One region of the Streptomyces globisporus C-1027 genome, then DNA from elsewhere that is predicted to be linked to it. Evidence: predicted binding sites of a transcription regulator. Region 1 holds the regulator's gene; each other region holds the start of a gene.
The links. Region 1 encodes HrcA, which represses chaperone genes, less so after heat shock. Its sites were predicted from a motif close to TTNGCACTCNGNNNNNCNGAGTGCNAA; they were not measured.

Region 1 (10,019 bases):
AGGACTGGAGGTCGTCGAACTGGTAGGCGGCGCGCAGTTCTTCGGTGGTGGCGTAGGGCAGGGTCACCCCGTTGCGTTCCGCGAGGGCGAAGGCCAGCTCGGGTTCGAGGGTGCCTTCGATGTGGAGGTGGAGTTCGGCCTTGGGGAGGTGCACGGTGTCTCGCAAACGGTGGTGCTGGTGGGGTCAGTGGTGCCGGGTGGGGACCGGGACGCGGATGAGGTCCTGGGCGACGGTGAGTTCGCCGTCGAACCCGGCGGCGCGGGCCTGGGTCTCGAAGAGCTCCGGGTCGCTGTAGCGCTGGGAGAAGTGGGTCAGCACGAGGTGACGGACGCCGGCCTCCTTCGCGACCCGGGCGGCCTGTCCGGCGGTCAGGTGGCCGTGGTCGACGGCGAGTTTCTCGTCCTCGTCGAGGAAGGTCGACTCGATGACGAGCATGTCGCAGCCCTCGGCGAGCGCGTACACCCCGTCGCAGAGCCGGGTGTCCATGACGAACGCGAACCGCTGCCCGCGCCGGTGCTCGGAGACCTGCTCCAGGGTGACGCCGCCGAAGGAGCCCTCGCGCTGGAGGCGGCCCACGTCCGGTCCTGCGATGCCGTGCTCCGTGAGCAGGGCGGGCAGCATACGGCGGGTGTCGGGCTCGGTGAGGCGGTAGCCGTACGACTCGACGGGGTGCGAGAGCCGATGGCTGTCCAGGGTGTACGCGGGGGTGGTGGCGAGGATTCCGCCGTCCCCGGCGACCGGCTCCTGGGCAAGCGCGACGGTCTCGCGGTAGGCGGTGGCGTACCGCAGCCGGTCGAAGAAGTGCTGCCCGCTCGCCGGGTAGTGGGCGGTGACCGGGTGCGGCACCTGGTCCAGGTTGATCCGCTGGATCACCCCGGCGAGCCCGAGGGAGTGGTCGCCGTGGAAGTGGGTGACGCAGATCCGGTGGATGTCGTGCGCGGCGACCCCGGCCCTCAGCATCTGGCGCTGGGTGCCCTCACCGGGGTCGAAGAGGATGCCCTCGCCGTCCCAGCGCAGCAGATAGCCGTTGTGGTTGCGGTGCCGGGTGGGGACCTGGCTGGCGGTGCCGAGCACCACCAGCTCGCGTACGGACATGGGGAAACGCTCCTGCGCTGCTGCTGTACGGGAAGGGTTATCCGGGGGGCCACTGGAGGCCGCGGCCGCCCAGGACGTGGGCATGCGCGTGGAAGACGGTCTGGCCGGCTCCGGACCCGGTGTTGAAGATGACCCGGTAGCCGGTGGAGTCGATCTTCTCGTCGGCGGCGACCGCTCCGGCCTCGGTCAGCACGTCGGCGGCGATCTTCGGCTCGGCGGCGGCGAGGGAGGCGGCGTCCGGGTAGTGGACCTTGGGGATGACCAGGACGTGGGTCGGGGCCTGCGGGTTGATGTCGCGGAAGGCGACGGTGGTCTCGCTCTCGCGGACGATGGTCGCCGGGATGTCCCCCGAGACGATCTTGCAGAACAGGCAGTCGGACTGCGGCTCTCCCGCCATGGCGCCGGGCCTCCTCATTCGCTGATGATCAGTACGGCTCATGCTAGAGCCTCTTGCCGGGCCGCCGGGCACGGTTCATGCCTGCGGCACGGTGCGTCCCGGCAGCGGTTCATCCCCAGCGGCCGGTGCGTCCCAGCAGCAGCGCGGTCGCCGCCGTCCCCGCCGTGACGTACGCAGCACGCTGCGGCCGAGCCGGTAGGGCGCCCGCCTCGGCGAAGGCGGCGAGCTCCTGCGGGGAGACGCCTCCCTCGGGGCCGACGACGAGCACGATCGTGCCCTCGGCCGGGAGTTCGGCGGTGGCGAGCGGAGTGCTGTCGTGGTCGCGGTCCTCGTGGAGGACCCCGGCGAAGTCGGCTCCGGCGAGCAGGGCCGCGACCTGCTTGGTCGTCATGGCCTCGGCCACCTCGGGGAAGCGCACCCGGCGGGACTGCTTGCCCGCCTCGCGTGCCGTGCTGCGCCACTTCGTCAGGGCCTTCGCGCCCCGGTCGCCCTTCCACTGGGTGATGCAGCGGGCCGCCTGCCAGGGCACGATCGCGTCGACGCCGGTCTCGGTCATCGTCTCGACGGCCAGCTCGCCCCGGTCCCCCTTGGGGAGCGCCTGGACGACGGTGATCCGGGGCGTGGGCTCCGGCTCCTCCTGGACGCCCGCGGGGAGCGTGACGGTGAGGCGGTCCTTGCCCTCGGCGGAGCGGACCTCGCCCTCCGCCCAGTGGCCGAGTCCGTCGGTCAGGACGACGTCCTCGCCCGGCTGGAGCCGCTTGACGGAGACGGCGTGCCGCCCCTCGGGCCCTTCCAGGACGAACTCCGTTCCGGTGGGCATCCGTTCGACGACGAAGACCGGTGCGGTCACCGGGGGCTCCTCATGCTCAGGGCCGCCCGGGCGGCCTCCAGTTCGGCGGCGAGCAGTTCGATGAGCTCGCCCGCGGGCAGTTCGCGGGCCATCCGGTGGCCCTGTCCGGCCCACAGGGCCATGCCCTGGGCGTCCCCGGCCTTGGCGGCGGCCTGGCGCAGTCCGCTGGTGACGTAGTGGACCTGGGGGTAGGCGGCGGGGGCGTACGGGCCGTGTTCGCGGACGAAGCGGTTGACCAGGCCGCGGGCGGGCCGCCCGGAGAAGGCGCGGGTCAGCTCGGTGCGGACGAACAGGGGGTTGGTCAGGGCCTGCTTGTGCAGCAGGTGCGCGCCGGACTCGGGGCAGACCAGGAAGGCGGTGCCGAGCTGGGCGGCGTCCGCGCCCGCCGCGAGGACTGCGGCGATCTGGGAGCCGCGCATCAGGCCGCCGGTGGCGACGATCGGGATCTGCACGGTCTCGCGGACCTGGGTGACGAGGGAGAGCAGCCCGGTGCCGGTCTGGTCGACCTGCGGGTCGTCGCGGTGGGTGGACTGGTGGCCGCCCGCCTCGACGCCCTGGACGCAGACGGTGTCGGCGCCCGCCCACTGGGCGCTCTGGGCCTCCTCGGCGGAGGTGACCGTGACGATGGTGTGCGTCCCCGCGCGGGCGAAGGCGTCCAGGGTGTCGCGGGTGGGGCAGCCGAAGGTGAAGGAGACGACCGGGACCGGGTCGTCCAGCAGGATCGCGACCTTCGCCTCGTAGCCGTCGTCGCCGCTGCTGTCCGGGTCGCCGAGCGGGGTCTCGTACCAGGCGGCCTCGCCGGCGAGCTGGTGGCGGTAGACCTCGACGGCGCTGGGGTCGGCGAGTGCGGGCTGCGGCATGAAGAGGTTCACGCCGAACGGGCCGGAGGTGAGCCGGCGGAGCTGTTTGATCTCGTTGTACATCCCGTCCGCCGTCTTGTACCCGGCGGCCAGGAATCCGAGCCCGCCGGCTTCGGCGACGGCGGCGGCGAGCTGGGGACCGGACGCGCCGCCCGCCATGGGGGCCTGCACGATCGGATACCGGCAGAGATCGGTCAACTCGGAGGACATGAGCGCATCGTGCCACGTCCCGTGCACGGGGCCGAATCAGCCAGCCGACGGCCTGACCGGTTCTCCCGCCGAACGCCGCACCGCCCGCCGGTGGAGAACCGGCGGGCGGTGCGGTGAAAGGCCAAAAGCGGTTCAGCGGCCGTTGAACGCGTCCTTCAGACGGGAGAAGAGGCCCTGCTGACCTGGCTGGAATTGACCCAGGGGTCGTTCCTCGCCGCGCAGCTTGGCCAGCTCCCGCAGCAGCCGCTCCTGCTCGGGGTCGAGCTTGGACGGGGTGATCACCTCGACGTGCACGATCAGGTCGCCCCGGCCGCCACCGCGCAGATGCGTGATCCCGCGTCCGTGCAGGGGGACGGACTGGCCGGACTGGGTGCCGGGCCGGATGTCGATCTCCTCCAGGCCGTCCAGCGTCTCCAGCGGGCACTTGGTGCCGAGGGCCGCGGCCGTCATGGGGATCGTGACCGTGCAGTGCAGATCGTCGCCGCGCCGCTGGAAGACGGCGTGCGGCAGCTCGTGGATCTCCACGTACAGGTCGCCGGGCGGGCCGCCGCCGGGGCCGACCTCGCCCTCTCCGGCGAGCTGGATACGGGTGCCGTTGTCGACGCCCGCCGGGATCTTGACCGTGAGCGTGCGCCGCGAGCGGATGCGGCCGTCGCCGGCGCACTCCGGACACGGGGTCGGCACGACGGTGCCGAAGCCCTGGCACTGCGGGCAGGGCCGCGAGGTCATGACCTGGCCCAGGAAGGACCGGGTGACCTGCGAGACCTCACCGCGTCCGCGGCACATGTCACAGGTCTGGGCGGAGGTGCCGGGGGCCGCGCCCTCGCCGCTGCAGGTGTTGCAGACGACAGCCGTGTCGACCTGGATGTCCTTGGTGGTGCCGAAGGCCGCCTCGTTGAGGTCGATCTCCAGCCGGATCATGGCGTCCTGGCCGCGCCGGGTCCGCGAACGGGGCCCGCGCTGCGCGGCGTTGCCGAAGAAGGCGTCCATGATGTCGGAGAAGTTGCCGAAGCCGCCGGCTCCGAAACCGCCCGCACCGCCGCCTCCGCCGTTCGCGGAGAGCGGGTCGCCGCCGAGGTCGTAGACCTGCTTCTTCTGCGGGTCCGAGAGCACCTCGTAAGCGGCGTTGATCTCCTTGAACCGCTCCTGGGTCTTCGGGTCCGGGTTGACATCCGGGTGCAGCTCGCGGGCGAGCCGACGGAATGCCTTCTTGATCTCGTCCTGAGATGCGTCGCGGCGCACGCCGAGTACGGCGTAGTAGTCCGTGGCCACTTACGACTCCGCCAGGATCTGTCCGACGTAACGTGCCACTGCGCGTACCGCTCCCATCGTTCCGGGGTAGTCCATGCGGGTCGGTCCGACCACGCCGAGTTTGGCGACTGCCTCGTCGCCCGAACCGTAGCCGACCGCGACGACGGACGTGGAGTTGAGCCCCTCGTGGGCGTTCTCGTGCCCGATCCGTACGGTCATGCCGGAGTCCGTGGCCTCACCGAGCAGCTTCAGCAGGACGACCTGCTCCTCCAGTGCTTCCAGCACCGGCCGGATCATCACCGGGAAGTCGTGTCCGAAGCGGGTGAGGTTGGAGGTGCCGCCGATCATCAGCCGCTCCTCCGTCTCCTCGACGAGTGTTTCGAGGAGGGTGGAGAGAACCGTGGAAACCGTCCCCCGGTCCTCGCTGTCGAAGGATTCCGGCAGCTCCTGCACCAGGCGCGGGACATCCGCGAAGCGTCGTCCGACGACCCGGCTGTTCAGCCGGGCCCGCAGATCCGCCAGCGATGTCTCACCGAACGGCGCAGGGCAGTCGATCATACGCTGTTCGACCCGGCCGGTGTCCGTGATCAGGACCAGCATCAGCCGGGCGGGGGCGAGCGAGAGCAGTTCCACGTGCCGCACCGTCGAGCGGGTCAGCGAGGGGTACTGCACGACGGCGACCTGCCGGGTCAGCTGCGCGAGCAGCCGCACCGTCCGGCCGACCACGTCGTCGAGGTCGACCGCGCCGTCGAGGAAGTTCTGGATGGCCCGGCGCTCGGGCGAGGACAGCGGCTTGACGCCCGCGAGCTTGTCGACGAAGAGGCGGTACCCCTTGTCGGTGGGGATGCGCCCCGCGCTCGTGTGCGGCTGGGCGATGAAGCCCTCGTCCTCCAGCACCGCCATGTCGTTGCGGACGGTGGCCGGGGAGACGCCCAGCCGGTGCCGCTCGGTCAGCGCCTTGGAGCCGACGGGCTCCTCCGTGCCGACGTAGTCCTGGACGATGGCGCGCAGCACTTCGAGTCTGCGTTCGCTGAGCATCGCGCACACCTCCAGCTGTCCGTCTCCGGTCCCCGACTGGCACTCGGTGCGTACGAGTGCCAGCAATCCCGTCGTCAGTGTACGGGGGTGGGGTGGGGCCTGGGCAAGGGCGACCGGCCGCCCCGCCCCGGGACCGCGCTGGTCGTTGCCGATAGCGTCCTGGTATGGACGTCGCTTGGGAAGACTTCGGGTGGGAGCGGTTGGGCAATGGTGTCGGCCGGAGGCGGCTCCCGGGCTGGGACGCCACCGTCGCGCTGGTCGCCGGCGCGGAGGGGGTGCTGCTGTACGACACCGGCTCGACGCTGCGCGAGGGTGTGGAGCTGCGGCGGCAGGCCGAGGCGCTGCTCGGCCGCAGGGTGACGCATATCGCACTGAGCCACCCCCATTTCGATCATGTGCTGGGCACGGCGGCGTTCGCCGGGGTGCGGGTGTACGGCTCGGCGGGGCTCACCGCCCTGCTGCGGGAGGGGGAGCAGGCGCTGTACGGGGACGCCGTGCGGCAGGGCGTCCCGGAGGACGAGGCGGCCCGGTCGGCGGACACGCTGGTGGTCCCGCGCCAGGAGGTGCACGGCGAGCGGACGCTCGATCTGGGCGGCGGCCGCCGGGTACTGCTGGCCGATCTCGGCCCCGCCCACAGCAGCCACGACCTCGCGGTGCTGGTGCCGGGCTCGGACGGCGAGCCTCCGGTGGTGCTCTGCGGCGATCTGGTCGAGGAGTCGGGCGATCCGCAGGCGGGCCCGGACGCGGCGCCCGGACGCTGGCCGGCCGCGCTGGAGAGGCTGCTGGAGCTGGGCGGCGAGAACGCCCTGTACGTACCGGGGCACGGGGCGGTGGTGGACGCGGCGTTCGTCCGGAAGCAACGGGCGGCGCTGGCGGAGCGGTTCGCGACGGCGTGAGCGTCTTCGCGGCGGCGTCGAGGACGTTCCCGGCGGCGTGAGGATCTCCTCTGCGGCGGCGAGGACTTTCGCGGCGGTGTGACCATCTCCTCGGCGGTGTCGAGGATCTTCCCGGCGGCGTGAGGTTCTTCACGGCGGCGGGCCGATTATCGTCGGGCCATGCGCAGCTACCAGCCGGACCTGACCCCGCCGTGGAAGCGGTCCGCCCCCGTGCCCGAGGTGCCCGCCGAACCCGATCTGGTCGTGGAGGAGGTCGCCACCGGCTTCTGCGGGGCGGTGATCCGCTGCGAGAAGACCGCCCAGGGGCCGACGGTGACCCTGGAGGACCGGTTCGGCAAGCACCGGGTGTTCCCGATGGAGCCGCGCGGCTTCCTGCTGGAAGGCAAGGTGGTCACGCTGGTGCGCCCGGGCCCCGGCGGCCCGGTGCGTCCCACGCGTACGGCCTCCGGTTCGGTGGCGGTGCCCGGCGCGCGGGCCCGGGTGGCGCGGGCCGGGCGGATCTATGTGGAGGGCCGGCACGACGCGGAGCTGGTGGAGCGGGTGTGGGGCGACGACCTGCGCATCGAGGGCGTCGTCGTGGAGTACCTGGAGGGCGTCGACGACCTTCCGGTGATCGTCGGGGAGTTCGGGCCGGGGCCGGACGCGCGGCTCGGGGTGCTGGTGGACCATCTGGTGCCCGGCTCCAAGGAGTCCCGGATCGCGGCTCAGGTGACCGGTGACCATGTGCTGGTGGTGGGGCACCCCTACATCGACGTGTGGGAGGCGGTGAAGCCGTCCTCGGTGGGGATCGACGCCTGGCCGGTGGTGCCGAGGGGCCAGGACTGGAAGACGGGTGTGTGCCGGGCGCTGGGGTGGCCGGAGAACACCGGGGCGGCCTGGCAGCACATTCTGTCGAAGGTCCGCAGCTACAAGGACCTGGAACCCCAACTACTGGGCCGGGTAGAGGAATTGATCGACTTCGTCACCCTTCCGGAGTGATGTCCCCGGGCTGATTCCGGTCCGTCCCGGACGATCACGTACCGATCTCTAGGAATGCCTGCGTCCCACACGCACCATCGGTTATTGAGGGTTACCGAGAGTGCGAACGGGCCGGCGGTTCACGGGGGAAGGGCACGGGACGATGGCGCGCGAGGTCTGGCAGGAAAGTGCCGACAACGAGGCGGCTTCGGCCGTCTTCCACCTGATGCAGCAGCTGATCGACCGCTACCGGGTCAACCGCCCGGTGATGCCGCTCGTGGTCGCCCAGGCGGCGGACGCCGGGGCCGGGCCGGAGATCGACGCCCGGGTGGAGGAGCTGGTGCACCAGGTGCACCGGGCCAACGAGTTACGCCGGGTCCCGGTGCGGCTGCTCGACGGCGCCGGGGCGACTCCGTACGAGGCGGCGCTCGACATGGTGCGCACGCTCTCCGAGAAGCCGTGGGAGACCCGGGACAACACCCAGTACAAGAACTTCTCCTTTCCGCGCTCGCGGCTGCTCGGCGCGATCGAGCAGGCCACCGCGACCGTGGTCGAGCAGTCCGGCGGCAACCCCTCCGAGGTCCGTGAGGAAAGGATCCTGGAGCAGCTGAGCCGGTTGCGCTGGCGGTCCGGCCGGCCGCGCGGGGGAACCCGGTGGGAAGCGCTGCGGCAGTCGGTGCGGCCCGAGACGTTCGTCGGGGCGCTCTTCATCGCGCTGCTCAGCGTGCTGCTCGGGGAGATCGACTGGCTGCTGACGGCCCTGGTGGCGGCCCTCGCGCTGATCGGGCTGGCCGTGGTGGGCCTGGCGAGCCGGGCCGCGCCGCCGCTGCTGTGGCTGCGCCGGGCCAGCCGCTGGTTCGCCACCACCTCCTCGCTGGCCGCGTCCAGCACGGGCTATCCGTCGGACGGCTGGTCGTGGTTCTCGCCGAGCGGTTCGTGGCGGGTGATCCGGGCGCGGGCGGCGGCGGTCGCGGAGCGGGTGGCGGACGCGGGGGCGGGTGACGAGCACGCGCGCCAGTTCCATCTGGAGCTGCGGGTGCAGGCGCTGCTGGAGGATTTGCGGCACAGCTACCGCCCGCACTCCCTGGACTGGCGGCGCAGCAAGCGCACGGTCCCGCCGGTGGTGTTCCTGCCCCGGGCCACGCAGGACAACGGCGGCATCCTGCTGATCAACGCGATCAACAACGTACGGTCGCGGCGCAGTGAGGTCGATCCGCTGCTGCTGCTCGCCTCGCTGCCGGCCTCCGAGATCATGCGGCACACCCCGCCGCTGCCCCCGGAGCGGCCGGGTCCGGGTGCGCCGACCGGTTCGTCCGGGGCCCGGGCCCGCTACGAGCGCTGGGTCGACGATCTGAGCCTGGGCCAGTCGCCGGTGGCCGCGGCGACCCTGGCGTGGGTGCTGCTGCTGCCGCTGTCCACCGAGAAGCTGACCCATGAGCACGCGCACGCCCAGCTCGTCACCCACCGGGTGCGGCGGACCTGGGCGTGGTGGGTGATGTCGCGGGCGACGATCGCCGTGGCCGTCGTGGGCTCGCTGCTGGGGGCGTTCCTGTGGGCCGGGCACTGGCGCGACACGTACTGCCACGGGCCGCTGACCGACCGGAACACGGACGCGATATGGCAGGGGCCGGATGGCGACCGGGAGTGCGTGGGTGTGGCGACCGCGCCCGAGGTGCTCTTCGCGGAGGGCAACGACCTGGAGCTGAACGGGGCGGGCAAGGGCATCACGTTCGAGCGGATCGAGCAGGCGATCCGCGAGGAGAACGACGACATCGAGGCGGGCGACGCGTATGTGACGGTCGTGTACGCCGGTCCGCTCACCGCCACGGGCAAGGACCGGGAGGCGACCCGCAAGGGGCTGGAGGAGCTGACGGGGGTCTATCTCCAGCAGCGGGCGGTGAACAAGACCGTGCGCCGGTCGGTGAAGTTGCGGGTGCTGACCGCCAACGGCGGCGAGGACATGCTGCGGCAGCTCACCGCGGTGAAGAAGATCATCGACGTGGCCCGGCGGGATCCGACGGTGGTCGGGGTGGTCGGTCTCGGCCGGAACACCCAGGAGAGCGAGAAGGCTACGAAGCTGCTGCGGGAGGCCGGGCTGGCGGTGGTGAACACGACGAACTCCAGCAGCGACCTGCCCCGCGAGTACCCGAACTACTTCGGCCTCGCGGCGACGGACGAGGAACAGACGCATGCGCTGGGTCTGGTGGCCCGGCAGATCGCGAAGGGCCTCGACCGCCCGCACGCGATCGTGCTGTCGCGCGAGGACCGCAACGGGGACCTGGACCGGTACACCGCCGAGCAGCGGGACGCGGGCGCCAAGATGCTTGAGGACGCGGGCTTCGAACCGGGGAAGGCGGTGACGTACGACCTGGCGGGCGGGGCGAGCCTGAACACTCCGCTGACGACCATCTGCCAGGCCGAGCGGGTTCCCGACGCGCTGTACTTCGCGGGGCGGGTCGAGGAC
Region 2 (10,019 bases), 2.5 Mb from region 1:
TTCCGTCCAAGCGCTGGTCGGCGCCGCCACCGCTCTCGCCGTCGTCACGGCGTGCGGCGGCGCCGACGACTCCCGCGCCCGAGGTACCGCCGACGACCCGGTGACCGTGTCCTTCTGGGCATGGACGAAGGGGTCCCAGGAGGTCGTGGACGCGTTCAACGCGACCCACGACACGATCCAGGTGACGTTCGAGGAGATACCCTCGGGCGGTCTCGGCGGCTACCCCAAGATCGCCAACGCGGTGAAGGCGGGCATCGCCCCCGATCTGCTCTCCATCGAGTATCCGCAGCTGTCCGCGTTCGTCAGCCAGGGGTCGCTCCAGGACCTCAGCCCCTATCTGACCGAGGACATCAAGAAGAAGTTCCTGCCGCAGACGATCGAGATGACGACGCTCGGCGGCCGGAACTGGGCCGTCCCCTTCGACGCCGCGCCCCAGGTCTTCTACTACCGCAAGGACTTCTTCGCCGAGCACTCCATCGAACCGCCCGCCACCTGGGACGCGTTCCGGAACGCGGCGGAGCGGGTGCGGAAGGCGGCCCCGAGGACCCGGATCGCCACGTTCTTCCCCGACGACCCGACGTTCTTCCAGGCCATGGCGTGGCAGGCGGGCGCGCAGTGGTTCCGGGCCGGGACGGACGCCTGGCGGATCGACACCACGGATCCCGCATCCGAGCGCACCGCCGCCTACTGGCAGGGCCTGATCGACGACCGGCTCGTCTCCACCGCCTCCTCGTTCAGCCCCGAGTGGACCGGCTCCCTCAAGCAGGGCACCACCGTCGGCTACCTCGGCGCGTCCTGGGGCGCGGGCGTCCTCGCCGGCATCGTGCCCGAACAGAAGGGCAAGTGGGCGGCGGTGCGGCTGCCGAGCCAGGAGGCGGACCGGCCGGCCAGCGGGATGCTCGGCGGCTCCACGTTCGCCGTCAGCAAGGGCAGCACCAAGACCGCGGCCGCCGTCGAGTTCGCGCTGTGGATGGCGACGCACGAGGACGCGATCAAGGCCCGGATCGGGGCGAGTACGTCGAGCGCCCTGCCCGCGTCGCCCGCCATGGTGCCGATCGCGAAGCGGGCGTTCGACACGGGCTTCTACGGCGGCCAGGACCTGTACGGGCTGTTCGAGGAGGCGGGCCGGTCCATCGGGCCGCAGTGGGTGTGGGGCCCGAGCCCCGGCGCGACCAACGCCGCGCTGGGCGACGAGCTGGGCGAGGTCGTCGGTGGCGGCTCGACGCTGCCCCGCGCGCTCAGGAAGGCCCATGAGGCCACCGTCGCCGACCTGAGGAAGCGGGGTCTGAAGGTGGAGGAGCGGTCATGAGCACCCACGACGCCGAACGGCGCGGAGTCGGTCGCGCCGGGGTGCCCGGTCCACGCACCGGGCCCGCCCCGGGCTCCGCCCGTGCCGACGAACTCGGTGCGAAAGCGCCCCGCTCACCGGGCCGCCCCTCGCAGGCCCTCAGCTCCCGCACCCGCACCCGGCTGGCGGCGGGCACCCTCCTCACCCCCTTCTTCGCCCTGTTCACCGTGACGATGATCGTCCCGGTCGGCTACGCGCTCTGGCTGAGCCTCTTCACCGAGAAGCAGTCCGGTCTCGGCTTCGACGGCCCCCGTACGGTCTTCGACGGGCTCGGCAACTACGCGACGGCCCTGGGCGACCAGGCGTTCCGCGACGGCTTCCGGGTGCTGCTCGGCTACTGCGCGCTCTACCTCCCGCTGATGATCGGCGGCGCGATCGCGCTGGCGCTGCTGCTGGACTCCGCGCTGGCCCGGGCCCGCCGCTTCTTCCAGCTGGCGCTGTTCCTGCCGCACGCCATCCCGGGCCTGATCGCCGCACTGATCTGGATCTACCTCTACACGCCGCAGCTGAGCCCGGTCGTGGCCGCCATGGAGGCCGGGGGCATCGGCTTCGACTTCTTCTCCTCCGAGGGCACCCTGCCCTCCATCGTGAACATCGCGCTGTGGCAGTGGCTCGGCTACAACGTGGTGATCTTCTACGCCGCCCTCCAGGCCGTGGACCGCTCGCTGCTGGAAGCGGCCACCGTCGACGGGGCGGGCAACTGGCGGATCGCCTTCTCCGTCAAACTCCCCCTGATCCGCTCGTCCCTGGTGATGGTGCTGCTCTTCACGGTCATCGGGTCGCTCCAGCTGTTCACCGAGCCCCTGATCCTCAGCCGTGGCTCGGGCTCGGCGGTGACCAGCACCTGGACCCCCAACATGTACGCCTACAGCGCCGCCTTCGAACGCAACGACTACGGTCTCGCCGCCGCCGCGTCCGTCCTGATCGCCCTGGTCGCCGCCGTGCTCTCGTATCTCGTCACGCGCTTCACCAACCGCAGGAAGGAGGCGCGCCCGTGATCTCCGGCAACCGATGGCTCTCGAAATCCGCGGTCGACGTCGTCCTGCTGATCGCCGCCGTCTACACGCTCTTCCCGCTGATCTGGCTGGTCTCGGCGGCCACCAAGGACGCGGGCAACCTGCTGGGCGGCGACGTCTTCTCCCTCCAGGGCTTCGACCTCGCCCACAACCTCTCCGAGCTGACGGCCTACCAGGACGGCATCTACTTCCGCTGGTACGGCAACTCGCTGCTGTACGCGGGGGCCGGGGCGCTCGGCTGCTCGCTGGTCAGCGTCGCCGCCGGGTACGCCTTCGACAAGTACCGCTTCCGGGGCAAGGAGAAGCTGTTCGCCCTGGTGCTGCTGGGCGTCCTGCTGCCCTCCACCGCCCTCTCCCTGCCGCTGTATCTGCTGGCGGTCGAGACCGGCACCGTCAACACCTACTGGGCGGTGCTGATCCCCGCGCTGGTCAACCCGTTCGGCGTGTACCTCTCCCGGATCTTCAGCGCGGGCTACATCCCCGACGAGGTCCTGGAGGCCGCCCGGATCGACGGGGCCGGTGAGCTGCGCACCTTCTGGTCGGTCGGGCTGCGGATGGTCATGCCGGGGTTCGTGACGGTGTTCCTGTTCCAGTTCACCGCGATCTGGAACAACTTCTTCCTGCCCCTGGTCATGCTCTCGGACAAGGACCTCTATCCGCTCAGCCTCGGCCTGTACAACTGGCACAGCAACGCCAACGCCGACCCGGCCTTCTACCCGATGGTCGTCACCGGCTCCCTCCTCGCCGTCACCCCGCTGATCATCGCCTTCGTCACCCTCCAGCGGCACTGGAAGGCCGGCCTCACCGCAGGAAGCGTCAAATGACACCCACCCCCACCGCCCTTCTCGCTATGGGCCCCGGCATCGCGGACCGCCTCTTCACCCCCGTACAACGGGCACGCCTCACCGCGCTGGTCGACACCGACCCCGCCCTGGTGGCCCACCGGCTGACCGGCCCGACGCCCGAGGTGGCCCGGGCGCTGGCCGGGGCGGAGCTGCTCATCACCTGCTGGGGCGCGCCCCCGCTCACCGCCGACGTCCTCGCCGCCGCGCCCCGGCTGCGGGCCGTGGTGCACGCGGCCGGGAGCGTCAAGCACCACATCACCCCGGCCTGTTGGGAGCGCGGCCTCCAGATCACCTCGGCGGCCGGGGCGAACGCGCTGCCGGTCGCGGAGTACACGCTGGCCGCGATCCTCCTCGCGGGCAAGAACGTGCTGTCCGCCGCCCGCCGCTACCGGGAGCTGCGCGTCCCGCACGACTGGCGCGCCGAGCTGGCGGGGCACGGGAACTACCGGCGGTGCGTGGGCATCGTGGGCGCCTCGCGGATCGGCCGCCGGGTGATCGAGCTGCTGCGCCCGTTCGATCTGGACGTGCTGCTCTTCGACCCGTACGTGGACGCGGGGGCGGCGGCCCGGCTCGGTGCGGAGAAGGTGGAGCTGGCGGAGCTGTGCGCCCGTAGCCGGATCGTCTCCGTCCACGCGCCCGAGCTGCCCGCGACCCGGCATCTGATCGGCGCAGCCCAGCTCGCGGCGATGGCGGACGGGGCGACGCTGATCAACACCTCGCGGGGTTCGCTGATCGACGGCGACGCGCTGCTGCCGGAGCTGGTGTCGGGGCGGCTGAACGCGGTGCTGGACGTGACGGAGCCGGAGGTGCCGTCCGCCGGTTCGCCGCTGTACGACCTGCCGAACGTGCTGCTGACCCCGCATGTGGCGGGTTCGCTGGGCGACGAGATCCACCGCCTGGCGGACTTCGCGCTGGAGGAGATCGCGCGTTACGCACAAGGGTTGCCGTTCGCCGACCCGGTCACCCCGGACGACCTGGCCCGCATGGCCTAGAACGGACCGAGGCCCGGTGCCCCCGCGACGGGGGCACCGGGCCTCGGTGACGTACCAGCAGGTACTAGTGGGAGTGGCCGTGGCCGCCGTGACCGGCGTCGGCCTCTTCCTCGGCCGGCTTCTCGACGACCAGGGTCTCGGTCGTGAGCAGCAGCGACGCGATGGACGCGGCGTTCTCCAGGGCGGAGCGGGTGACCTTGACCGGGTCGATGACGCCGGCCTTGACCAGGTCGCCGTACTCGCCGGTGGCGGCGTTGAAGCCCTGGCCCTTGTCGAGGTCGGCGACCTTGGAGGTGATGACGTAACCCTCCAGGCCGGCGTTCTCGGCGATCCAGCGCAGCGGCTCGACGGCGGCGCGGCGGACGACCGCGACACCGGTGGCCTCGTCGCCGGTCTTGCCGAGGTTGCCCTCCAGGACCTTCACGGCGTGGACGATGGCGGAGCCACCGCCGGAGACGATGCCCTCCTCGACCGCGGCGCGGGTGGCGGAGATGGCGTCCTCGAGGCGGTGCTTCTTCTCCTTCAGCTCCACCTCGGTGGCGGCGCCGACACGGATGACGCACACGCCGCCGGCCAGCTTCGCGAGGCGCTCCTGGAGCTTCTCGCGGTCCCAGTCGGAGTCCGTGGACTCGATCTCGGCCTTGATCTGGTTGACGCGGCCCTTGACGTCCTCGGTGTTGCCACCGCCGTCGACGATGGTCGTGTCGTCCTTGGAGACGGTGACGCGGCGAGCGGTGCCGAGCACGTCCAGGCCGGCCTGGTCGAGCTTGAGGCCGACCTCCTCGGCGATGACGGTCGCACCGGTGAGGGTGGCGATGTCGCCGAGCATGGCCTTGCGGCGGTCGCCGAAGCCCGGGGCCTTCACCGCGACGGCGTTGAAGGTGCCGCGGATCTTGTTGACGACGAGGGTGGAGAGCGCCTCGCCCTCGACGTCCTCGGCGATGATCAGGAGCGGCTTGGAGCCACCGGACTGGATGACCTTCTCCAGGAGCGGGAGCAGCTCCTGGATGGAGCCGATCTTGCCCTGGTGGATCAGGATGTACGGGTCGTCGAGGACGGCCTCCATACGCTCCTGGTCGGTCACCATGTACGGGGACAGGTAGCCCTTGTCGAAGGCCATGCCCTCGGTGAACTCCAGGTCCAGACCGAAGGTGTTGGACTCCTCGACGGTGATGACACCGTCCTTGCCGACCTTGTCCATCGCGTCCGCGATGAGCTCGCCGACCTGCGGGTCCTGCGCGGAGAGCGCGGCGACGGCGGCGATGTCGGCCTTGTCGTCGATCGGGCGGGCGGTCGCGAGGAGCTCCTCGGAGACGGCCTTGACGGCGGCGTCGATGCCCTTCTTCAGGGCGGCCGGGGAGGCGCCGGCGGCGACGTTGCGCAGACCCTCGCGGACGAGCGCCTGGGCCAGGACGGTCGCGGTGGTGGTGCCGTCACCCGCTACGTCGTTGGTCTTGGTCGCCACCTCCTTGACGAGCTGGGCACCGAGGTTCTCGTACGGGTCGTCGAGCTCGACCTCGCGCGCGATGGTGACACCGTCGTTGGTGATGGTGGGGGCACCGAACTTCTTGTCGATGACGACGTTGCGGCCCTTGGGGCCGATCGTCACCTTGACCGTGTCGGCAAGCTTGTTGACGCCGCGCTCAAGGGCGCGACGGGCGTCCTCGTCGAACTTCAGAATCTTCGCCATGGGCTGTATCCCTCTCAAAATGAACTGCGCCCCTCGCCGCCCGGCTAGTTGTTACGCAGGGGGCCAGGGGCGCAGAACACAAGCAAACGTGGGTGAATTACTTCTCGACGATCGCGAGGACGTCGCGGGCCGAGAGGACGAGGTACTCCTCGCCGTTGTACTTCACCTCGGTGCCGCCGTACTTGCTGTACAGGACGACGTCGCCGGTCTTGACGTCGAGCGGAAGCCGCTCGCCGTTCTCGAAGCGGCCCGGGCCCACGGCGAGGACGACGCCCTCCTGGGGCTTCTCCTTCGCGGTGTCCGGAATGACCAGGCCGGAAGCCGTGGTCTGCTCGGCGTCGAGCGGCTGGACCACAATGCGGTCCTCGAGCGGCTTGATCGCAACCTTGGAGCTGGTGGTCGACACGATCCGGTCTCCCCCTTCGGAGATCTCACGGGGTTTAACAGTCTGTGGGTGGCGATCGGACCGATCCGTCGTCGCGGGTGCCGGACCTGCCCTGTCGCGCAGAGTGGTGCTGGCACTCTCCAGGGGGGAGTGCCAGACCCGAGACTATGACCGCGATTAGCACTCGGTCAAGCGGAGTGCCAATTCACCACCCGCGCGCCGTCTCGATCGGGGCTCCGTCGGATCACCGTCCGGACAACGCGGGGGCGGAGCTTCACGTTCCGTACGACGGTACGGAGATGACGCACTCGGGGAGCCGCCTGCCGGGACGACCGGACGAGAGAGCCGCATCGCGACAGCCGTCGTCGGCTCCCGGCGGCTGCGCGGACCCGCTGTTGGGCGTGCTGCTGGTGGTCGCGGAGGCGGCGGCCGGGGCGCTGCTGGTGCTCGTGATCGCGTTGAGGACCCTGGCGCCACCGCACGGCCCCTCCGAAGGCTTCGCCGACGTGTGGGGCCCGGCCATCGCCCTCGCCGCCCTGGCCGTGGTCCCCGCCGGTACCGCCGTGGCCCTGTTGCGCAATCGGTGGCACTGGGCGGGTGGGATGCAGGTGCTCGTCGCGGCGGCCCTGTGCGCCGCCGCGCTCGCGTCGGCAGTGCAGCAGCGGCCGGACCCGTGGACGGACCGCGGCCCCGTCCCCACGATCACCCCGTCCCCGGCCCCCACCGGGAACTCCCCGCCCTGCCGCAGCGGGGGCGACAGCGACGAGTGCGCGCGCAGCGGGGGCTGAGCGCGCACTCGGGGCCGGTTACGGGGAGGGGCGGGTCAGACGTAGTCCTCCAGCTTCGCCACCGCGTACCCCTTGTCCGTGATGGTCTTCATGACGCGGCGGACCATGTCGGGCATCGAGCCCTTCCAGTCCTCCTTGCCCCGGAAGTGGGTCAGGACGATGTCGCCGGGGTGCAGGTCCTGGTCCCACTCGCGCCATTCCATGCGGTCGGGGAAGGCTTCGGAGGACCACAGGGGTACGGCGGTGATCCCGCAGGACTTGGCGACGACGAGGGTGTCGCGGTTGTAGTTGCCGTAGGGCGGGCGGAAGAGCGTGGGGCGCTTGCCGTAGTGCTTGAGGATCTTCTCCTGCTGGCCGCAGATCTCCCGCTTCTGCTCGGCGTTGGAGAGGCCGGGCAGATAGCGGTGGTTGAGGGTGTGGTTGCTGATGGTCACCCCGCGCTGCTGCATCTTCTTGAAGTAGCCGTAGTCGTCGTTGATGACGTAGTCGCTGACGAACGCGCTGTACGGGATGTCCAACTCGGTCATCATCCGCAGCAGTTCGGGGTCCTTCTCGGCCCCGTCGTCCATCGTCAGGAAGACGATCCTCTCCTTGGTCGGGACCGTGGTGAAGACCGGCGGCAGCCCCTTGTCGTTCCGGACCTCGAAGCCCTTGCGGGTGGTGATGGACGGCTTGACCTCGGGCGGTTCGGGGGCCGCGAGCGGGACCTTGGCGAGCCCCCACTTCTTCGCGGCGACGGCCCGCGCGGCCTGCTTCTTCCTGACCGTCTCGGCGTACGTGTCCGGGGCCCGGGCGGGCCCGGCCTGCGGGGACGCGTCGCCCGACCGGCCGGCGGCGGTCTTCGCGGGCGCGCCGGGAGCCCCCGCGCCGCCGCCACCCGTCTCCGCCGCGCATCCGGAGGCGACGGCGGCGGCCAGCAGGGCCGCCAGCACGACGACGCCCGACCTGTGCCGCTTTCTGCCTGATTTTTCGTTTTGTCGTACTAGCTGCATGGCGCCGCATCCTGCCAGCCGCCACCCCGTGCGCCCTTCAGACACCGCGAGCGGACCGGCGCCGTCCCCCGGGCGGCCCACAGGGACCTCCACCGGCGCACCGGTCACAATGGACCGGGTGAACGCAACGACCCCCTCCGCCTCCTCGGCCGACGACCCCGCCCGCGCCGCCTTCGCCGCGCTGCGCACCCCCGAGGGCGAACAGCTGCTGGCCGAGCTGCGCGACCACGACCCCGCCGACGAGCTGGCCACCGCGACCCGGCTGCGCCGCACGCACCCGGCGGAGCTGGTGTCGGCGGCCCTGGGCCAGGCCCGGCTGCGGCAGCGGGCGGTCGCCAAGTTCGGGGCCGAGGACGCCTACCGGATGTACTTCACGCCCAACGGGGTCGAGCAGGCCACCCGCACCTCGGTCGCCGCCCACCGCGCCGCCCGGTTCGCCAGGCTCGGCGTGCGGAGCGTGGCCGACCTGTGCTGCGGCATCGGGGGCGACGCCATCGCCCTGGCCCGCGCCGGGATCGCCGTGCTCGCCGTGGACCGCGACCCGCTGACGGCCGAGGTGGCCCGTGCCAACGCCGAGGCGCTGGGACTCGGGGAGCTGATCGAGGTGCGGTGCGCCGACGTCACGGAGATCGGCACCGCCCCGTACGACGCGGTCTTCGTGGACCCGGCGCGGCGCGGCGGACGCGGCAGGATCTTCGACCCGGAGGCCTACTCACCGCCGCTCTCCTGGGCCACGGCCGCCGCGCTGAAGGCCCCCAGGGCGGCGCTGAAGATCGCCCCGGGCATCCCGCACGAGGCGATCGGCCCGGAGGCGGAGGCCGAGTGGATCTCGGACGGCGGGGACGTGAAGGAGGCGGTGCTCTGGTACGGGGAGGGCTTCGCACCCGGCGCGTTCCGAGCCACGCTGCTGCCGTCCGGGGCGACCCTGAGCGCCCCGGCCCCGCTGCCGGCCCCGCCGGTGGGCCCGGTCGGGCGCTATCTGTACGAGCCGGACGGCGCGGTGATCCGGGCCCATCTGGTCGCGGACCTCGTGGAGCGGTGCGGAGGGCGGCTGGTGGACGAGACGATCGCGTACATCACGAGCGACGAGCCGTACTCCTCGCCGTACGTCGCCGGGTACGAGATCACCGACGAGCTGCCGTTCAGCATGAAGCGGCTGAAGGCGCTGCTGCGGGAGCGTCGGATCGGCGTGCTGACGGTCAAGAAGCGGGGTTCGGCGGTCGAACCGGAGGAGCTGCGCCGCCGGATGAAGCTGAACGGTCCGGGCTCGGCGACGGTGTTCCTGACCCGGGTCGCGGGGGCTCCGACGATGCTGATCGGCCACCCGCTGGGCTGACCGGGACGGCCCCGGCGCCCGTACCGCCGCTGCCCCTCAGCACGCGCACCACCCAGCGGCGGTGGGCCAGGGCCGTCACTCCGCCGACCAGCGCGGTCAGCCAGGCGACCATGCCGACGCCCATCACCAGGGCGACCAGCCCGTACGTCTCGCGGCCCGGCCGTGCGCTCGCCGGTCCGATGACGCAGAGGGCGAGCCCCACCGCGCCCAGGACGAACGACAGCAGCAGCCAGGTGAGGCTCATCCCGGGCATCCGCAGCCGCCGGTCGCGCTCCGGGTCGCGGTCCAGCGCGCCCCACGCGTCGAGCAGCGAACGGACCTCGCGGTCCCGGGAGATGCCCAGGCAGGCGAAGACGACGGCCGGAATCAGGGCCGCCGCGCCGATGACCAGACTGACGACTCCGGCGATGCCGCTGAAGAAGTCGGACCCCTGCTCGATGAAGACGAGCCCCGAGCCCACCACGCTCCAGCCGGTCGCGGCGAGCGCCGCCCACATCCACAGCACCCCGAGCCGCCCCGGCCCCACGTGCATCTTCACCAGCTCGCCCAGAACCACGGCCCGGTCGGCGAGCATCGCCTCGCGGTCGGGCCAGGAGCGGATCTCGACGGGCGGCGGAGGGGGAGGCA
Region 3 (10,019 bases), 2.0 Mb from region 1:
GACCGCCGCCGTGTAGTCCCGGTAGACGGCGAGGTCCTGGCGGGAGGGGTAGGCGAAGGCGATGTGGACGACGCGCTCGCGCCACTCGGGGCGGGTCTCCAGCAGTGTCCGGTACGCGTGCAGTCCGCGCACGATGTTCTTGGACAACTCGGTGCGGTCCACCCGCACGATCGTCTTCCGGTTCTCGCCCACCTGCTCGCGCAGCGTCGCCATCCGCTCGTCCACGTCCGCCTCGTGCGATCGGCGGCGCAGGAAGTCCGCGTCGGCCCCCAGGCCGTGCACCCCGATCCTGGTCCGGCCCGTGCCGCCGAGGATCTCCGTACAGCAGCCGATGAACGCGTCCGCCCAGCGCCGGGTCAGGAACGCGGCCCGGTCCGCGCCGAGGATGCCGCGCAGCAACTGCTCGGCGATGTCGTCGGGCAGCAGCCGGAAGTAGTCCACGGGCGCCCACGGGGTGTGCGAGAAGTGGCCGATCCTCAGGTCCGGGCGCAGTTCGCGGAGCATGCCGGGGACCAGGGCCAGGTGGTAGTCCTGGACGAGGACCGCCGCCTCCGGCCCCGCCTCCTGGGCCAGCGCCTCGGCGAAGGCCCGGTTGTACGTCTCGTACGCGGCCCACTGCCGCCGGAACTCCGTGTCGAAGACCGGCTCGACGGGGGTCTGGTAGAGCAGGTGGTGGACGAACCACAGCACGGAGTTCGCGATGCCGTTGTACGCGTCGGCGTGCACCTCGGCGTCGATGTCGAGCATCCGGACGCCCGGCTCACCGACTCCGCGCCGCACCGCCTCCCGGTCGCCGTCGCCGAGGGCCGCGCAGACCCACAGCTTGTCGTCGACGGCGCTCAGCCCGGAGACGAGACCGCCGCCGCCGCGCTTGGCGTCGAGCGTCCCGTCCTCGCCGAGCGTGTACGTGACCGGGCCGCGGTTGGACGCGACGAGGACCTGGGCGGTGGACGGGCCGGTGGCTTCGGCATGCTCGGTGACCATGTAGCGGAACCTAGCCCGTGGAGGAAGCCTCCAAACGCGCGTCCGGAGACCCCTCACGCCGCGTGGCGCTCCGCGTACTCCGCGATCTCCCGCATCGGCGGCCGCTCCTCCGTGTCCACCGCATGGGTGCGCGGCACGAAGCCGTCCTCGCCACGCTCGAACTGGGTCAGCGCCGGCCGCACCAGATGGCCCCGGGAGAGCCGCAGCTGTGCCGTGCGGTAGATCGCCGCCGCCATCCGGCCCAGCGCCTGGCCGTCCTGGTGGCGGTGTCGGCGGACGCCGACGTCGACCTGGCCCAGCGCGTCCAGGCCCACGGTGTGCAGGGCGTCCACGAGCAGCCCCAGCTCCACTCCGTAACCGACCGGGAACGGCAGCCGCTCCAGCAGGGACCGGCGCACCGCGTACTCACCGCCCAGCGGCTGTACGAAACCGGCCAGCTGCGGCCAGTGCAGATTGAGCAGCGGGCGTGCCACCAGTTCAGTGACCCGGCCCCCCTGACCTGCGCTGTCGCCGAGCGGGCGGTCGTACATCGCCTTGACGAACTGGACGGCGGGATCGGTGAGCAGCGGACCGACCGTCCCCGAGACGAAGTCCGCCGAGAAGTCCTTCAGGTCGGCGTCCACGAAGCACACGATCTCGCCGCTGGTCACCAGGAGTGAGCGCCACAGCACCTCGCCCTTGCCGGGCAGGGCCGGGATCCTGGGCAGGATCGCGTCCCGGTGGACCACGCGCGCGCCCGCCGCCCGGGCCACGGCCGCGGTGGCGTCGGTGGAGCCGGAGTCGATCACCACGAGTTCGTCGACGAGCCGGACCTTCTCCATCAGCTCGCGGCGGATCACCGCCACGATCGCGCCGACCGTGGCCTCCTCGTTCAGCGCGGGCAGCACCACGCTCACGGACGTACGGCGCGGGTCGGCGGCCCGGGCGTCGGTGAGCTGGTGCAGCGGGCGGTCGCCGGACGACCAGGAACGCCTGGTCAGCCAGCGTTCCACCTCTTCGAGCACGGTCGGCACTCCCTGTGTGTGATCCATCTCGCGGTTCGGACGACTATCTCAACGGTCCGGTGCTTCGGTTACAGTCTTGAACAACGCGGATGACCGTCGCATGTCGGGGTCGGACCGCACATAAACGCCTGGATCGAAGATCCAGCGCCATAGAGCTCATCCAGAGGGACTGAGGGAACGGCCCGTTGAAGTCCCGGCAACCCTCCTGCCGACCGCGAGGTCACGGTGGGGAAGGTGCCAATTCCGTCTTGCGGCGAAATGCGTCGCGAGGAAGATGAGGAGAAAGGGCCTCCGCCATCATGGCTGTTCAGACCGTCGCAGGTAATGCCACCACCGCTTCCCCGGACCTGGGTCCCGCCGCGGCGCTTTCCTGCCGCGAGTGCGGCGAGCGTTTCGAGCTCGGCCCCCTTTTCGCCTGTGCGTCCTGTTTCGGGCCGCTCGAAGTGGCCTACGACCTGCCCACCGGCTCGCCCGAGGAGCTGCGCAAGCGCATCGAGGCCGGTCCGGACAACATCTGGCGCTACGCCCCGCTGCTGCCCGTCCCCGCCGACGTCGCGGACAAGCCCAACCTGAACCCCGGCTTCACCAAGCTGGTCAAGGCCGACAACCTCGCCCGTGAGCTGGGCGTCACCGGCGGCCTGTACGTGAAGGATGACTCCGGCAACCCGACGCACTCCTTCAAGGACCGCGTCGTCGCAATCGCCGTCGAGGCCGCCCGCGCCTTCGGTTTCACCACCCTCTCCTGCTCCTCCACGGGCAACCTGGCCGGAGCCGTCGGCGCCGCCGCCGCCCGCGCCGGACTGCGCTCCTGCGTGTTCATCCCGCACGACCTGGAGCAGGGCAAGGTCGTCATGGCCGCGGTGTACGGCGGTGAACTGGTCGGCATCGAGGGCAATTACGACGACGTCAACCGCTTCTGCTCCGAGCTCATCGGCGACCCGCTCGGCGAGGGCTGGGGCTTCGTCAACGTCAACCTCCGGCCGTACTACGGCGAGGGCTCCAAGACGCTGGCGTACGAGATCTGCGAGCAGCTCGGCTGGCGGCTGCCCGACCAGATCGTCATCCCGATCGCGTCCGGCTCCCAGCTCACGAAGATCGACAAGGGGCTCCAGGAGCTGATCAAGCTCGGCCTGGTCGAGGACAAGCCGTACAAGATCTTCGGCGCCCAGGCCGAGGGCTGCTCCCCGGTCTCCGCCGCCTTCAAGGCCGGTCAGGACGTCGTCCGGCCGCAGAAGCCGAACACCATCGCCAAGTCGCTGGCCATCGGCAACCCGGCCGACGGCCCCTACGTCCTCGACATCGCCCGGCGCACCGGCGGCGCGGTGGAGGACGTCACCGACGAGCAGGTCGTCGACGCGATCAAGCTGCTGGCCCGCACCGAGGGGATCTTCGGCGAGACGGCGGGCGGGGTGACGCTCGGCGTGACGAAGAAGCTCATCGAGGCCGGTGTCATCGACCCGACGCTCACCACCGTCGTCGTCAACACCGGCGACGGCCTCAAGACGCTCGACGCGGTCTCCGCCACCTCGCAGGCCACGGCCACCATCAAGCCGAGCCTGGACGCGTTCCGCGCCGCGGGCCTCGGCACCGCCTGACGACCACCCCGTACCGAAGGAAGAAGGGCACCACCATGAGCGTCAAGGTCCGCATCCCCACCATCCTCCGTACGTACACGGGCGGCCAGGCCGAGGTACCGGCGGAGGGCACGAAGCTCTCCGAGGTCATCGAGTCCCTGGAGAAGGACCACCCGGGCATCGCCGCCCGCGTCCTGGACGACCAGGGCAAGCTGCGCCGCTTCGTGAACGTGTACGTCAACGACGACGACGTGCGCTTCGAGGGCGGCCTGGACGCGGCCACCCCGGACGGCGCCGGCGTCTCGATCATCCCCGCGGTGGCCGGCGGCTGCTGAACCGCCCAGGGCCGCTCGCCGGCGGCCCCACCGCACCTCTGTGTGACCACGGTTGCCCCCTCCGCGAGAGAAGCGGAGGGGGCAATTCTGCATGGTTGAGCGCGGTACAGTTGGGGAAGCCCCATCCGCTGCTCGTGCCGCCCGCATATGAGAATGCGCCCGGCCCCGATAAGAAGCAGCCAAAGTGCGTGAACCTCTTGCGGCATAAGTGCCCTTTGCCTGGCCCGACTTGCCCGTAAATCTCAGCAAACCCGCATTTTCGCCTGTTCCTCTGCGCCCAGAATTCTCGTCCGATTGACCTGTTGCAGAGGGCAGTTGGGCGGATACATTCGGCCGCGGTCGACGCGCTGCGGCGCCGCGCACCCTCTCCTGTCGGAGGGTGAGTCACGACCCGGGGCCGCGAAGTGCGGTCCTGCGCAAGGGCCAGTAATAGGGGAGTTGGGCATGGCTCAGGGCACCGTCAAGTGGTTCAACGCGGAGAAGGGGTACGGCTTCATCGCGGTCGACGGTGGTGCGGATGTTTTCGTCCACTACAGCGCGATCCAGATGGACGGGTACCGCACCCTCGAAGAGGGTCAGCGAGTTGAATTCGAGATCTCGCAGGGCCAGAAGGGGCCCCAGGCCGACATGGTCAAGCTCGCCGTCGGCTGAGCTCGGAGCGGTCGTCCGACGACACCACTCACGCACGTAGGGCCCGACCCCGGATCAGGGGATCGGGCCCTACGCGCGTGCAGGGGGCGGGCGGCGGTCACGGCCCGGTGCCGGCGGGGGCTTCGCGCGCCTCGGCCGCATGGCGGGCACTCGCCGAAGGCGCTTGCACTCTCGGGGGTCGAGTGCTAATCATTGGCGTTAGCACTCTCCAGGTGAGAGTGACAGAACTTGGACCGGGCCGGTGAGGCCCGCAGGTGTGCTGGGGCAAGGAACCAGCACACGCGCAGGCCGTCCGTCGCGGGCGCCTCCCGGTCCGGAGAAATCCACCCCTGTCCGGGAGGACCACTTCACATGGCCAAGATCATCGCGTTCGACGAGGAGGCACGGCGCGGTCTCGAGCGCGGGATGAACCAGCTCGCCGACGCCGTCAAGGTCACCCTCGGCCCCAAGGGCCGTAACGTCGTCCTCGAGAAGAAGTGGGGCGCGCCCACGATCACCAACGATGGTGTTTCCATCGCCAAGGAGATCGAGCTCGAGGACCCGTACGAGAAGATCGGTGCGGAGCTGGTCAAGGAGGTCGCCAAGAAGACGGACGACGTCGCCGGCGACGGTACGACCACCGCCACCGTTCTCGCCCAGGCTCTCGTCCGCGAGGGTCTGCGCAACGTTGCCGCCGGTGCCAACCCGATGGCGCTCAAGCGCGGTATCGAGAAGGCCGTCGAGGCCGTCTCCGCCGCTCTGCTGGAGCAGGCCAAGGACGTGGAGACCAAGGAGCAGATCGCTTCGACCGCCTCCATCTCCGCCGCCGACACCGAGATCGGCGCCAAGATCGCCGAGGCGATGGACAAGGTCGGCAAGGAAGGCGTCATCACCGTCGAGGAGTCCCAGACCTTCGGTCTGGAGCTGGAGCTCACCGAGGGTATGCGCTTCGACAAGGGCTACATCTCGGCGTACTTCGCCACCGACATGGAGCGTATGGAGGCGTCGCTCGACGACCCGTACATCCTGATCGTCAACTCGAAGATCGGCAGCGTCAAGGACCTGATCCCGCTGCTGGAGAAGGTCATGCAGTCGGGCAAGCCCCTGCTGATCATCGCCGAGGACGTCGAGGGCGAGGCGCTCTCCACCCTGGTCGTCAACAAGATCAAGGGCACGTTCAAGTCCGTCGCCGTCAAGGCCCCGGGCTTCGGCGACCGCCGCAAGGCCATGCTCGCGGACATCGCCATCCTCACCGGTGGCACCGTGATCTCCGAGGAGGTCGGTCTCAAGCTGGAGAACGCCGGCCTGGACCTGCTCGGCCGCGCCCGCAAGGTCGTCATCACCAAGGACGAGACGACGATCGTCGACGGCGCCGGTGACAGCGACCAGGTTCAGGGCCGCGTCAACCAGATCCGTGCCGAGATCGAGAACTCCGACTCGGACTACGACCGCGAGAAGCTCCAGGAGCGCCTCGCGAAGCTGGCCGGCGGCGTGGCCGTCATCAAGGCCGGCGCCGCCACCGAGGTGGAGCTCAAGGAGCGCAAGCACCGCATCGAGGACGCGGTGCGCAACGCCAAGGCCGCCGTCGAGGAGGGCATCGTCGCCGGTGGTGGCGTGGCTCTGCTCCAGGCCTCGGCCGTCTTCGAGAAGCTCGACCTCACGGGCGACGAGGCGACCGGCGCCAACGCCGTGAAGCTCGCGCTGGAGGCCCCGCTCAAGCAGATCGCCGTCAACGGTGGTCTCGAGGGTGGCGTCGTCGTGGAGAAGGTCCGCAACCTGCCGATCGGTCACGGCCTCAACGCCGCGACCGGCGAGTACGTCGACATGATCGCCGAGGGCATCCTCGACCCGGCGAAGGTCACGCGCTCCGCCCTGCAGAACGCCGCGTCCATCGCCGCGCTGTTCCTCACCACCGAGGCCGTCATCGCCGACAAGCCCGAGAAGGCCGGCGCGGCCGCTCCGGGCGGCATGCCGGGCGGTGACATGGACTTCTGATCAGCCACGGAGGCCCCGGCCTCCCCACCTGATCGAAGTTCGGCGTACGTCCCACAGGGGCGGTATCTCCTTCACGGAGGTGCCGCCCCTGTGGCGTGTCCGGGTTCCTTGGGACACTGGCGTGAGGGGACGGTCGTACGTACACGGGGGGCGGTACGGGCATGAGCGTGAGCGCTACGGGGAGAACGGGCGGGCGAGGGCGGCTCAAGGGGGTCTCGCTCGTCGTGGGCGGCGCCCTGCTGTTCGCGCTGGGGCTGGGCGTCGTGGTGACCGGGACGGGCCTCTCCGGCGCCCTCGGCATGCGGGTGGAGACCTTCGGCAGGATCGACTGCCACGACACCCGCACCGAGAAGGGGCAGACCGTCTGGCACTGCTTCGGCGAGAGCGCGGCCCAGCAGCGCGCCAACGAGGCCGAGCGCGACCTGGTGGCCCGCGAGATGCTGCGCGCCCATGTGGACGGCGTGCCCCGGTCCGAGGAGATCAGCCGCAGCAGGATCCTCTTCGTCGACCACGACGGCCAAACCGACCCCGCAACGGTCACCGCGACCCAGGTGTTCGACGGCGGACGCTGGTACGCCCACTCCTCGATGCTCGTCGGCTACGGCATGATCCCGCTGCTGCTGGGCGCGGGGACGGCGGCCTGGGGCGGCTACCGGCTGCGCACGAGGTAGGGGTGGGGCGGCTGCGGGCTGCGCACGAGGCGGGGCGGTGCGGCTACGGGCCGGGTGAGCGCCGGTGGCCGGGAGGTTGTGCGGGTCCGCGTGGCTGTCCGCGTGGCCGAATGACTACTTGCCGTGGCCACTCCCGTAGGGCAGCACGTTTCGGCGCGACTGTGCCGGGGGCGGTGGCGCGCCCGCGATCCCTGGGGTAGAGCGGCCGCAGAGGCCGGTCCGGAGCCCGCTCCGGCTGGTTCGCCGGATCCGCCGACGGTCGCTCAGCGTCGTGCCAGCTCACTGCCCGGTCCGGTGGCCGCATCCCGTCATTGGTCCAGTCCACCGACTGTCCCTGTCTGGGTCGTGTGCGACTGCACAGGGTGGGGGGAAGGCCGTCCCGACCCGAGGTGGAGGTGCCCGGTCATGGGCCCGCCCGGACCTCGACTCTCGCGCTATCCAGCCAACTTCGCACGGTAAGTCGGAATCATGCGTACCGGTTCAACGGCCGGACATGATGGCTCTGGTGTTCGCATGACGAACACCAGTCGCACGAATAACTCCAGTTATGCAGACGCCAGTTGCGCATAACGGTCGTCAACCGCACAGAAGGGAAGGTGTCATGAAGCAGCAGAAGCAGCAGAAGAAGGCTTACGTGAAGCCGTCGATGTTCCAGCAGGGCGACTTCTCGAAGAAGACCGCCGGCTACTTCGTCGGCTCGTACAAGGAGTACTGGACCCGGCGCATCATCTGATCCGCCGATCCGATTCCTGTGCACCGCGTGAGAACTTCCGAAAGGTGAAGATGCCCGGCCAGTTGCGTGACTACTTCGTCGTCCTGCCGGACAGCGCGGCGGGAGCGGCGGCGGCCGGGCAGCTTCCCGTACCGGAAGCGGCTGCCGGGCGGCCCTCCGCCCCGGACGCCACCGGGCCCGCCCGGGAGGTCGGCGACACCCTGACCGTCGCCCACCCCTCGGGCCGGCCCTGGGTCGTCGCCCGCCCACTGGTCCGCAAGGTCAGCCACCTCGCGCGCGGCGAGGATGCCCTCGTCCTCATCGGCCCGGACCGCGTCCCCGACGCCGTACTCGCCGACATCCTGCAAGGCGCCCGCGACCGGACCGGCCTGGAGCGCCGCCTCGCCCGGCTGCCCGGTCTCTACCACGTGGTCGCCCGGCTGTCGGGGAAGAGCTGGATCCGGGGCACCGCCACCGGGCTCCGCCGCATCTACCACGCCCGGCACCCGGCGGCCGGAACCATCGCCTCCGACCGCCCCGCCGTCCTGGCCCGCCTGATCGACGCGCCCCTGGACGAGAGCGCGCTGGCGCTCCGGCTGCTGGACTTCCTGCCGCACCCCCTGAGCCGCCGCGCCGTGTGGCGGGGCGTCCACGAGACCGGTGCCGGGTACGGCCTGGCCCTGCCCGTCGCAGCGCCGGGCACGACCGCCGTCCCCGGTCCCACGGAGCACCGCTGGTGGGAGCCGCCGCCCGGGGAACTGCCCCTGGCGGAGGGGGCCCGCAGGGTCAAAGAGGCCATCGAGGCCTCCGTACGGGCCCATGTCGGCGGCCTGGACCGGATCAGCTGCGAACTCTCCGGCGGCCTGGACTCCACCGTCCTCGCCTTCGCCGCCCGGGAGACCGGCCCCGCGTCGCTGTCCCTGCTGACGGTGGCCGCCCGGGACCGCTACAGCGAGGACGAGAGCTGGGCGCGCAGAGCGGTCGAGGCGGCACGGAACACGGCCGCGAGCAACGCCCCCGCCCTGGACCACCACGTCATCCCCGCCGACGACGCCCCCTACTTCTACGCCGATCTCGCCTCCACCGCCGCCGAGTTGAACGACGAGCCGCTCCCCGTCTCCCCCGGCCGGGCCCGTGCGGAACTGCTCCTCGGCCGCGCCCGGGCCACCGGCTCCCGCTACCACCTCACCGGCTACGGCGGCGACGAGATCTTCCTCGGCCTGCCCCACGCCTACCAGGACCTCTTCCACGGCAACCCGTTCACTGCCTGGAGCCGCCTCGGCGGACTGCGCCACCAGCTCGGCTGGCCGCTCCTGCCGACGCTGAAGGCCCTGCTCGACCGTTCGGCGTTCCCCCGCTGGCTCGCCGGGGCGGTCACCGCCGCACCCCAGCCCGTCGCCCGGACCCCGCTGTTCTCCTGGGGCGTACGGCAGTCCCCGCACCCCTGGCTCACCGAGCACGCCAAGACCCTGATCGCCGAGGAGTTCCGGGCCGCCGCCGAGCACGCCGAACCGATCGACCCGTGGCGCGGACGGCACGTCGACATCGACGGCGTACGGATGGGAGCCCGGCACTTCCAGGCGATGGAGGACATCGGCATGACGCTCGGGCTGCCGGTCGCCGCGCCCCTCTACGACGACCGGGTCCTGGAGGCGACCCTCGCCGTACGCCTCCCGGAGCGCATCAGCCCCTGGCGCTACAAGCCGCTGCTCGCCGAGGCGATGCGCGGGGTGGTGCCCGACGCGCTGCTGGCCCGGACGACGAAGGACCACATGTCCTCCGACGAACACCAGGGCCTGCGCGAACACGCCCCGCAGATCGCCGAGTTGTGGACCGGCTCCCGCCTCGCCGAACACGGCCTGGTGGATTCGCGCCACCTGCTCCGACTGGCGGCCGAACCCTTCTCGCCGGTCCTGGTCGAACACTCCATCAGCTCCACCGTGGCCGGGGAGACCTGGCTCCGCACGGCCGAGAACGCCTGGCCCACATCCGAGTTGCCCCCCACGACCACCCCCAGCGAGGCATCCCTGTGAAGCTCAGAAAAGGCATCGCCGTCACGACCACCGAGTACGGCGGCGTCCTCCTCGACGAGAAGAGCGGCAGCTACTGGCAGT

Region 2: a site for HrcA is predicted at 6,454-6,480, ahead of groES (co-chaperone GroES). Genes of this name have one in related genera too.
Region 3: a site for HrcA is predicted at 4,711-4,737, ahead of groL (chaperonin GroEL). Genes of this name have one in related genera too.

What each region holds. Positions count from the first base shown of each region.
Region 1 covers NZ_CP013738.1:2,419,487-2,429,505, forward strand. Annotated here, with positions in the region: gene WQO_RS10495 (adenosine deaminase) at 1-154, opposite strand, end outside; gene WQO_RS10500 (ribonuclease Z) at 185-1,096, opposite strand; gene WQO_RS10505 (histidine triad nucleotide-binding protein) at 1,134-1,493, opposite strand; gene WQO_RS10510 (16S rRNA (uracil(1498)-N(3))-methyltransferase) at 1,603-2,343, opposite strand; gene WQO_RS10515 (nitronate monooxygenase) at 2,340-3,413, opposite strand; gene dnaJ (molecular chaperone DnaJ) at 3,546-4,685, opposite strand; gene hrcA (heat-inducible transcriptional repressor HrcA) at 4,686-5,702, opposite strand; gene WQO_RS10530 (MBL fold metallo-hydrolase) at 5,867-6,598, shown strand; gene WQO_RS10535 (DUF3097 domain-containing protein) at 6,758-7,576, shown strand; gene WQO_RS10540 (ABC transporter substrate-binding protein) at 7,719-10,019, shown strand, end outside.
Region 2 covers NZ_CP013738.1:4,896,612-4,906,630, reverse strand. Annotated here, with positions in the region: gene WQO_RS21730 (ABC transporter substrate-binding protein) at 1-1,309, shown strand, start outside; gene WQO_RS21725 (carbohydrate ABC transporter permease) at 1,306-2,346, shown strand; gene WQO_RS21720 (carbohydrate ABC transporter permease) at 2,343-3,188, shown strand; gene WQO_RS21715 (hydroxyacid dehydrogenase) at 3,185-4,201, shown strand; gene groL (chaperonin GroEL) at 4,266-5,891, opposite strand; gene groES (co-chaperone GroES) at 5,989-6,297, opposite strand; gene WQO_RS21700 (DUF6234 family protein) at 6,576-7,064, shown strand; gene WQO_RS21695 (polysaccharide deacetylase family protein) at 7,100-8,056, opposite strand; gene WQO_RS21690 (class I SAM-dependent methyltransferase) at 8,166-9,392, shown strand.
Region 3 covers NZ_CP013738.1:4,465,994-4,476,012, forward strand. Annotated here, with positions in the region: gene WQO_RS19535 (alpha,alpha-trehalose-phosphate synthase (UDP-forming)) at 1-984, opposite strand, end outside; gene WQO_RS19540 (glucosyl-3-phosphoglycerate synthase) at 1,038-1,988, opposite strand; SAM riboswitch class I at 2,142-2,269, shown strand; gene thrC (threonine synthase) at 2,288-3,583, shown strand; gene WQO_RS19550 (MoaD/ThiS family protein) at 3,619-3,897, shown strand; gene WQO_RS19555 (cold-shock protein) at 4,342-4,548, shown strand; gene groL (chaperonin GroEL) at 4,900-6,522, shown strand; gene WQO_RS19565 (hypothetical protein) at 6,684-7,193, shown strand; gene WQO_RS35795 (keywimysin-related RiPP) at 7,795-7,926, shown strand; gene WQO_RS19570 (asparagine synthase-related protein) at 7,977-9,938, shown strand; gene WQO_RS19575 (lasso peptide biosynthesis PqqD family chaperone) at 9,935-10,019, shown strand, end outside.